2 regions of the Microbacterium sp. OR16 genome follow, and region 1 is predicted to be linked to the other one. Evidence: predicted binding sites of a transcription regulator. Region 1 holds the regulator's gene; the other holds the start of a gene.
What was found. Region 1 encodes HrcA, which represses chaperone genes, less so after heat shock. Its sites were predicted from a motif close to TTNGCACTCGNNNNNNNCGAGTGCNAA; they were not measured.

Region 1 (3,633 bases):
CGCCGGCGAGACGAAGTGAAGGGTCACCAGCGGCCCAGGGTGGCCGAGAGTACCGCGATCGCCGCGGGGCCTGCAGTCGAGGTGCGCAGCACCGTGTCGCCGAGGCGGACGCGCTCGGCGCCTGCCGCCTCGAGCCGCTCCAGCTCGTCGGGCGCGATGCCACCCTCCGGCCCGACCACGAGCACGAGGTCACGACCGTCGGGACGGACGCTGGTGAGCGGCGTCTGCGTCCACGGGTCGAGCACGAGAAGCCTGGCATCCGCCGCCCGCTCGGCCAGCTGCGCGGTGGACTGCACGGCGGTCACCTCGGGGACCCAGGCCCGGTGCGCCTGCTTGGCCGCCTCGCGGACGATCGTCGCCCAGCGCTCGCGACCCTTCGCCGCCTTCGGGCCCTCCCAGCGTGAGACGCTGCGCGCTGCCTGCCACGGCACGATCTCGTCGACGCCGAGCTCGCATGCGGCCTGCACGGCCAGCTCGTCTCGGTCGCCCTTCGCGAGCGCCTGCGCGAGCACGATGCGCGTCTCGGGTCCGTCCTGCACGCGGCGGCCGGTGATTCGCACACTCACCTGAGATGCGGTGACGTCTTCCGCCGCGCCCTCGAGCCAGACACCCCTGCCGTCGCCGATCGTCACGGTCTCGCCGACGCGCACCCGGCGCACCACCGAGGCGTGCTTCGCCTCTGATCCGGTGAGCCGGACGAGTTCGCCGATGGTGGCGTCGGTGCAGTCGGGTACGACGAAGTGCAGGGCCATGGGGCTCCGATCGGCTGTGGTGCGGAAGTCGGTCAGTGGCTGCGGAAGCGGTCGCGCAGCTTCGAGAACAGCCCCTGCTGGAACTGGGCGAGCTTGGGCTCCGGAGCCTTCGCCTTCTTGGCGAAGTCCTCGATGAGCTTGCGCTGCGCCCCGTCGAGCCGCGTCGGCGTGAGAACCTGCACGCCCACGCGCAGGTCGCCGCGCTGAGATCCGCGCAACGGAGTGATGCCCCTGCCGTCGATCGTGAGCACGTCACCCGACTGGACGCCGGCCCGCAGCTCCAGATCGACCGTGCCGTCGAGGCCCTCGATGGTCGCGGAGGTGCCGAGGATGGCATCCGTCATCGACACCTCGAGCGTGGCGAGCAGATCGTCGCCGTCCCGGCTGAAGACCGGATGCGGTGCGACGGCGACCTCGACGTACAGGTCGCCGTTCGGGCCTCCCGCGCGACCGACCTCGCCCGAGCCTGGCAGCTGCAGGCGCAGACCGGTCTCGACGCCGGCCGGGATGTCGAGGGCGACCGTGCGCCGCGAGCGCACGCGGCCCTGACCGGCGCACGACCCGCAGGGGTTGGGGATGACGGTGCCGTAGCCCTCGCAGGTGCCGCACTGCTGGGTGGTCACGACGTTGCCGAGCAGGCTGCGCACCTGGCGCTGCACGTGGCCGCTGCCGCCGCAGACGTCGCAGGTGACCGGAGACGTGCCGGGCTGGCAGCAGCTGCCGTGGCAGGTCTCGCAGAGCACCGCGGTGTCGACCTCGATGTCCCGGTGCACGCCGAACACGACGTCGCCGAGCTCGAGGTTGATGCGCACGAGCGCATCCTGACCCCGTTCGCGACGCGACCGCGGACGCGCGGAACGGGCGCCGCCCGCGGCACCGAAGAACGTCTCGAAGATGTCGCCGAATCCGCCGAACCCGCCGCCGAATCCGCCGTTCTGGTCGCCGCCCATGTCATAGCGGCGCCGGGAGTCCTCGTCGCTGAGCACGTCGTAGGCGTGCGTGACGAGCTTGAACCGCTCAGCCGCGTCCTCCCCCGGATTCACGTCCGGGTGCAGCTGCCTGGCGAGCTTGCGATAGGCCTTCTTGATCTCGTCCTGGGAAGCGTCCTTCGACACCCCGAGGACCTCGTAGTGATCCGCCACGGTCACCTTTCTTCGTGTGCGTTCGTGTATTCGGTCGCCCGGATCAGCGGGCGGCCTCGTCTTCTTCGAGCATCCGCGACAGATAGCGGGCGACGGCCCGTGCTGCGGCGAGGTTGCTCGGGTAGTCCATGCGGGTCGGCCCCATCACGCCGACGCGCGCCGTGCTGCCTGGCGCGGCGTAGTTGCTCGCCACGATCGACGCCTCACCGAGGCCGAACGGGGCGTTCTCGGTGCCGATGCTCGTGGCGAGACCGTGCTCGTCGGTCACCATCTCGCTCATCAGCCGCAGCAGGGTCACCTGCTCCTCGATCGCCTCGAGCAGAGGATGGATGCTGCCGCGGAAGTCCTGCTCGCGCCGCGCAAGCGTGGCAGCCCCCGCCATCACCAGCCGCTCCTGACGGAATTCGGCCAGCTCCTCGGCGATCACCGCCGCCAGCGACGACAGCGCGGGCGCGAGGCGCGAGCCGGTCTGCGGTTCGCGCGCCGATGCGATGCGCTCGGACGCCTCACCGACGGCACGGCCGGTGATGAGCGCCGCGAGCTGGGCGCGCAGCACTGCGAGGTCTGCGTCGTCGATGTCGATCGGCAGCGGCGAGATCCGCTGCGACACCCCGCCCGCGTCGGTGACCAGCACCACCAGCACGCGGTTGGGCGCCAGGGCGACGAGTTCGACGTGGGTGATGCTCGCGCGCGCGAACGACGGGTACTGGGCGAGAGCGACCTGACCGGTGAGCTGGGTGAGCACCCGCACCGTGCGGGCCATCAGGTCGTCGAGGTCGCTGGGCGCGGCGAGGAACGACTCGATCGCGGTGCGCTGCGGCGCCGACAGCGGGCGCACCTGGGCGAGGTGGTTGACGAAGACCCGGTATCCCTTGTCGGTCGGCACCCGCCCCGAGGAGGTGTGCGGAGCGGTGATCAGCTCTTCATCTTCCAGCTGGGCCATGTCGTTTCGGATCGTCGCGGCCGAGACGCCGAACGCATGGCGTTCGACGATCGATCTGCTGCCGACCGGTTCGTGCGTGGCGACGTAGTCCTGCACGATCGCACGGAGGACCTCAAGGCCTCGCTGTGTGACCATCATCCCTCCCGCTGGCACTCGAACGTTCCGAGTGCCAATCCTACCTGCTCGGGCTCCCCCTCAGGCTCGCGCCGGCTGTGCGGGTCGCACTGGCCGTGGGGGTCGCGTCGGCTGTGCGGGTCGCGCTAATCGGTGAGCGCGCGCACCACGGCATCCGCCAGCAGCCGGCCCCGCAGGGTCAAGCGCACGCGACGCTGCCGCAGAGCCGTGGCGGCATCGACCAGTCCGTCCGAGATCAGCTCGGCGACCCGATCGCGGCGGCCTTCGGCGATGTCGTCGATCGGCAGGCCCTCCGCGAGGCGACTCTGCAGCAGCACCCGCTCGAGGGTGCGCGCCTCGAGGTCGGGCCGCTCGCGGCCTGCGGCGGGCGACTCGTCGAGGGCGAGACGCTGCGCGTACGCCGCCGGATGCTTGACATTCCACCACCGCAGACCGGCGACATGGCTGTGGGCGCCGGGCCCGAAGCCCCACCAGTCCGCGCCGCGCCAGTACGCCATGTTGTGCCGCGACCGGTGGTCCCTCCCCTCGGGGGTTCCCGCGCCCGACGAACGACGCGCCCAGTTGCTGACCTCGTACCATTCGTATCCCGCCGCACCGAGGCGCTCGTCGGCGACCTCGTACATGTCGGCCTGCAGGTCGTCGTCGGGCGCCGGCACCTCGC
Region 2 (3,633 bases), 420 kb from region 1:
ATCAGAAGTCCATGCCGCCCGACGGGTCGGCCGGCATGGCCGGAGCCTTCTCGGGCTTGTCGGCGACGACGGCCTCGGTGGTCAGGAACAGACCGGCGATCGACGCGGCGTTCTGCAGCGCCGAGCGGGTGACCTTGGCCGGGTCGATGATGCCCTGTGCGAACATGTCGCCGTACTCGCCCGTGGCGGCGTTCAGGCCCTGGCCCGCGGGGAGCTCGGCGACCTTGTGCGCCACGACGCCGGCCTCGAGGCCCGCATTGATGGCGATCTGCTTCAGCGGAGCCTCGATCGCGACGCGCACGATGTTCGCACCGGTCGCCTCGTCACCCTCGAGAGCGAGCGTGTCGAGCACCTTCGCGGACTGGATGAGCGCGACGCCACCACCGGGGACGATGCCCTCCTCGACGGCTGCCTTCGCGTTGCGGACGGCGTCTTCGATGCGGTGCTTGCGCTCCTTGAGCTCGACCTCGGTCGCAGCCCCGGCCTTGATGACGGCCACGCCGCCGGCCAGCTTCGCGAGCCGCTCCTGCAGCTTCTCACGGTCGTAGTCGCTGTCGGTGTTCTCGATCTCGCGACGGATCTGAGTGACGCGACCCTCGATGGCGGACTGCTCGCCCGCGCCCTCGACGATCGTGGTCTCGTCCTTGGTGACGATGACCTTGCGTGCACGGCCGAGCAGGTCGAGCGTGGTGTTCTCGAGCTTGAGGCCGACCTCTTCGGTGATGACCTGGCCGCCGGTCAGGATCGCGATGTCCTGCAGCTGCGCCTTGCGACGGTCGCCGAAGCCGGGAGCCTTGACGGCGACCGACTTGAAGATGCCGCGGATCTTGTTGAGCACGAGCGTCGCGAGAGCCTCGCCCTCGACGTCCTCGGCGATGATGACGAGCTCCTTGCCGTCCTGGATCACCTTGTCGACGACCGGCAGCAGGTCCTTGATGTTGCCGATCTTCTGGTTGGCGATGAGGATGTACGGGTCCTCGAAGACAGCCTCCTGGCGCTCCGGGTCCGTGACGAAGTAGGGGTTCAGGTAGCCCTTGTCGAAGCGCATGCCCTCGGTGAGCTCGAGCTCGGTGCCGAAGGTCTGCGACTCCTCGACGGTGACGACGCCCTCCTTGCCGACCTTGTCAATGGCCTCGGCGATGAGCTCGCCGATGGCGGGGTCGGCGGCCGAGATCGATGCGGTGGCGGCGATCTGCTCCTTGGACTCGATCTCCTTGGCGCTGCTCAGCAGGTCCTCGGTGATGGCCGCGACGGCCTTCTCGATGCCGCGCTTGAGCGAGATGGGGTCGGCGCCGGCTGCGACGTTGCGCAGGCCTTCGCGAACCAGTGCTTGAGCGAGGACGGTCGCAGTGGTGGTTCCGTCACCGGCGACGTCGTCGGTCTTCTTGGCGACCTCCTTGACGAGCTCCGCACCGATCTTCTCGTACGGGTCGTCGAGCTCGATCTCCTTGGCGATCGACACACCGTCGTTCGTGATCGTGGGGGCGCCCCACTTCTTCTCGAGCACGACGTTGCGACCGCGCGGGCCGAGGGTCACCTTGACGGCGTCGGCCAGGATGTTCAGGCCGCGCTCGAGGCCACGACGGGCCTCCTCATCGAAAGCGATGATCTTTGCCATGAGTCTTTCGTCCCTCCCGGACGTAGGCGATGGGGTATTAGCACTCCGACTGTTCGAGTGCTAATAACAGTCTGGCACTCGACCCATGGGAGTGCAAGCCGCGCGTCCGGAAGGACCGCGGGCCGTCAGGGGGCCGGTGCCTCGCTGGCCGGGGCTGACGACGTCGCCTTGTCGACGCCGATCACGACCGTCAGCTGCGGCCTGTCGGAGTCGTTCATCGCGGCGTAGAAATCGCTCTGCTGCACGTCGACGCCCCCGAGGACGTCGGCGAGCCCGAGGGCGGCGCCCTCGTCGGCATCCGCGACGTAGAACACCGTCGTCTTCGAGAACTCCTGCGACGCGCCGTCGCTGCCGAACACGTCGTCGGTCGACCATCCCTCGGCCAGCAGCTTCTCACGCACCTCGGCGACGCGCCCCTTCTCGGTCGTCGCATTGAGGATCAGCACGCGATACGACGTATCGATCTGCGCCACGACGCCGGGCTGCGTCGGCACCGGGCCGGGCTCCTCCCCACCGAACAGCGAGATGCGATCCATCATGACCAGCGACACGAAGATCCCGCCGACGATGAGCACGAGAGCCACCGCCGCCGACCACAGCAGCACGACGAGACCGTTCATCCCGGGCTGCTCGGCGCGGTGCGCACCGACGCGGCCGGTGGCGTGCGGAACGTCGTCGAATCGATCACGGGAGAGCTTCTGCACCCCTCGATGCTAGCGGGCGGCCGCCGTGAGTCCGCACGGAGCGGAGCCGGGCGGATGCTCGCGGTGAGGCGCGCTCAGCCCACGAATCCGCGCATGCGGGCGGTGCGCTGCACCGCCCTGCTGTCGCGCAGACGGCGCAGACGGCGCACCAGCAGCGGATCGAACTCGAGCGCCGCCTCCGTCTCGATCAGGCGGCCGAGCAGCTGGTAGTAGCGGGCCGGACTCATGCCCAGCTGCGCACGGATGGTCTCCTCCTTCATGCCGCCGTGACGCGGCCAGGCCGCCTCGAGCGTCAGGATCGCGCGATCGCGATCGGAGAGTTCACCGAGCATGCGCTCAGGCTACGCGGCATCCGGCCCGATCCCCGCGCGCCACTCCCACCAGCGCCCGAGCGGGTCGGCATCCGCCACGACCCGGCCGTCGACAGCGACCGCGAAGCCGCGGAACGCGCTCGGATCGATGCGCGGGCGCCAGGCGTCGTGCAGCGCCGGCGGGTCGATCGTGATCCAGCGCGCGTCCAGAGCGCGGATGCGGTCGATGAGCTCGGCGCGTCTCGGTCGGGGCAGGTAGACGAGCATGCCGGGGGTGGTGACGACGAGGGTCGCCCCGTCCGGGGCGGCCGCGGCCATGCCCTCCAGCTGCTCGATGGCGTCTCCGGCGCGCAGCAGCGGCGGGTCGGCGGAGGCGACCGCGATCGCGGCGGCGATCCGCTCGGCGCGCTCGTGCTCGCCGGGCCAGATGAGCGACTCGAGCCAGGCCCGGTCGGCTGGCACCCGCACGTCGATCGGATCGAGATCGACACCGGCGCGCCAGATCACCTCCGGCACGTGCAGCTCGGGCAGCTCGCCCGTGACCGCACTGGTCAGCAGCACCGTCGAGGGCCCGTCGTCGGGATCGATGCGTCGCCGCAGGATGCCGTCGTCGCCGTCGATGCGGAACGAGTAGCGATCGGGGTACAGGCACAGACCCGCGGCGGCTCCGAGCTCGAGAAGGGCGATCGGACCCTCGACCAGGCTCAGCGCGGGCAGCAGCGCCGCCAGGCGGAGGGGTTCGTTGATCTGCACCCCGCGCCGCGCGCATTCCGTGACGAGATCATCGGCATGGTCGATCACGAACTGCCGCCACGACCGGTATCCGGCCACCGGCGCGCCGAGCAGGCGGGACACCGCGAACACCAGCGGGGGCTGCCGGTGCTGCGGCATGAGCCGCTCGAGCACGGCCTGCACGCCGGCATCCGTCGCGACACCCGTCGCCCACTCGGTGTACACCTCGCTGCGCCCTGGCGCCTCGTCGAGCGCGAAGCGTTCGTAG

Region 2: groL (chaperonin GroEL) is a predicted target of HrcA. The motif match lies at 1,656-1,682, and genes of this name have one in related genera.

The regions. Positions count from the first base shown of each region.
Region 1 covers NZ_JAZEXK010000001.1:946,456-950,088, forward strand. The annotation lists gene V2S05_RS04600 (16S rRNA (uracil(1498)-N(3))-methyltransferase) at 24-752, opposite strand; gene dnaJ (molecular chaperone DnaJ) at 785-1,894, opposite strand; gene hrcA (heat-inducible transcriptional repressor HrcA) at 1,938-2,972, opposite strand; gene hemW (radical SAM family heme chaperone HemW) at 3,098-3,633, opposite strand, start outside.
Region 2 covers NZ_JAZEXK010000001.1:1,369,464-1,373,096, forward strand. The annotation lists gene groL (chaperonin GroEL) at 2-1,618, opposite strand; gene V2S05_RS06640 (LytR C-terminal domain-containing protein) at 1,744-2,322, opposite strand; gene V2S05_RS06645 (DUF3263 domain-containing protein) at 2,397-2,654, opposite strand; gene V2S05_RS06650 (DUF2332 family protein) at 2,664-3,633, opposite strand, start outside.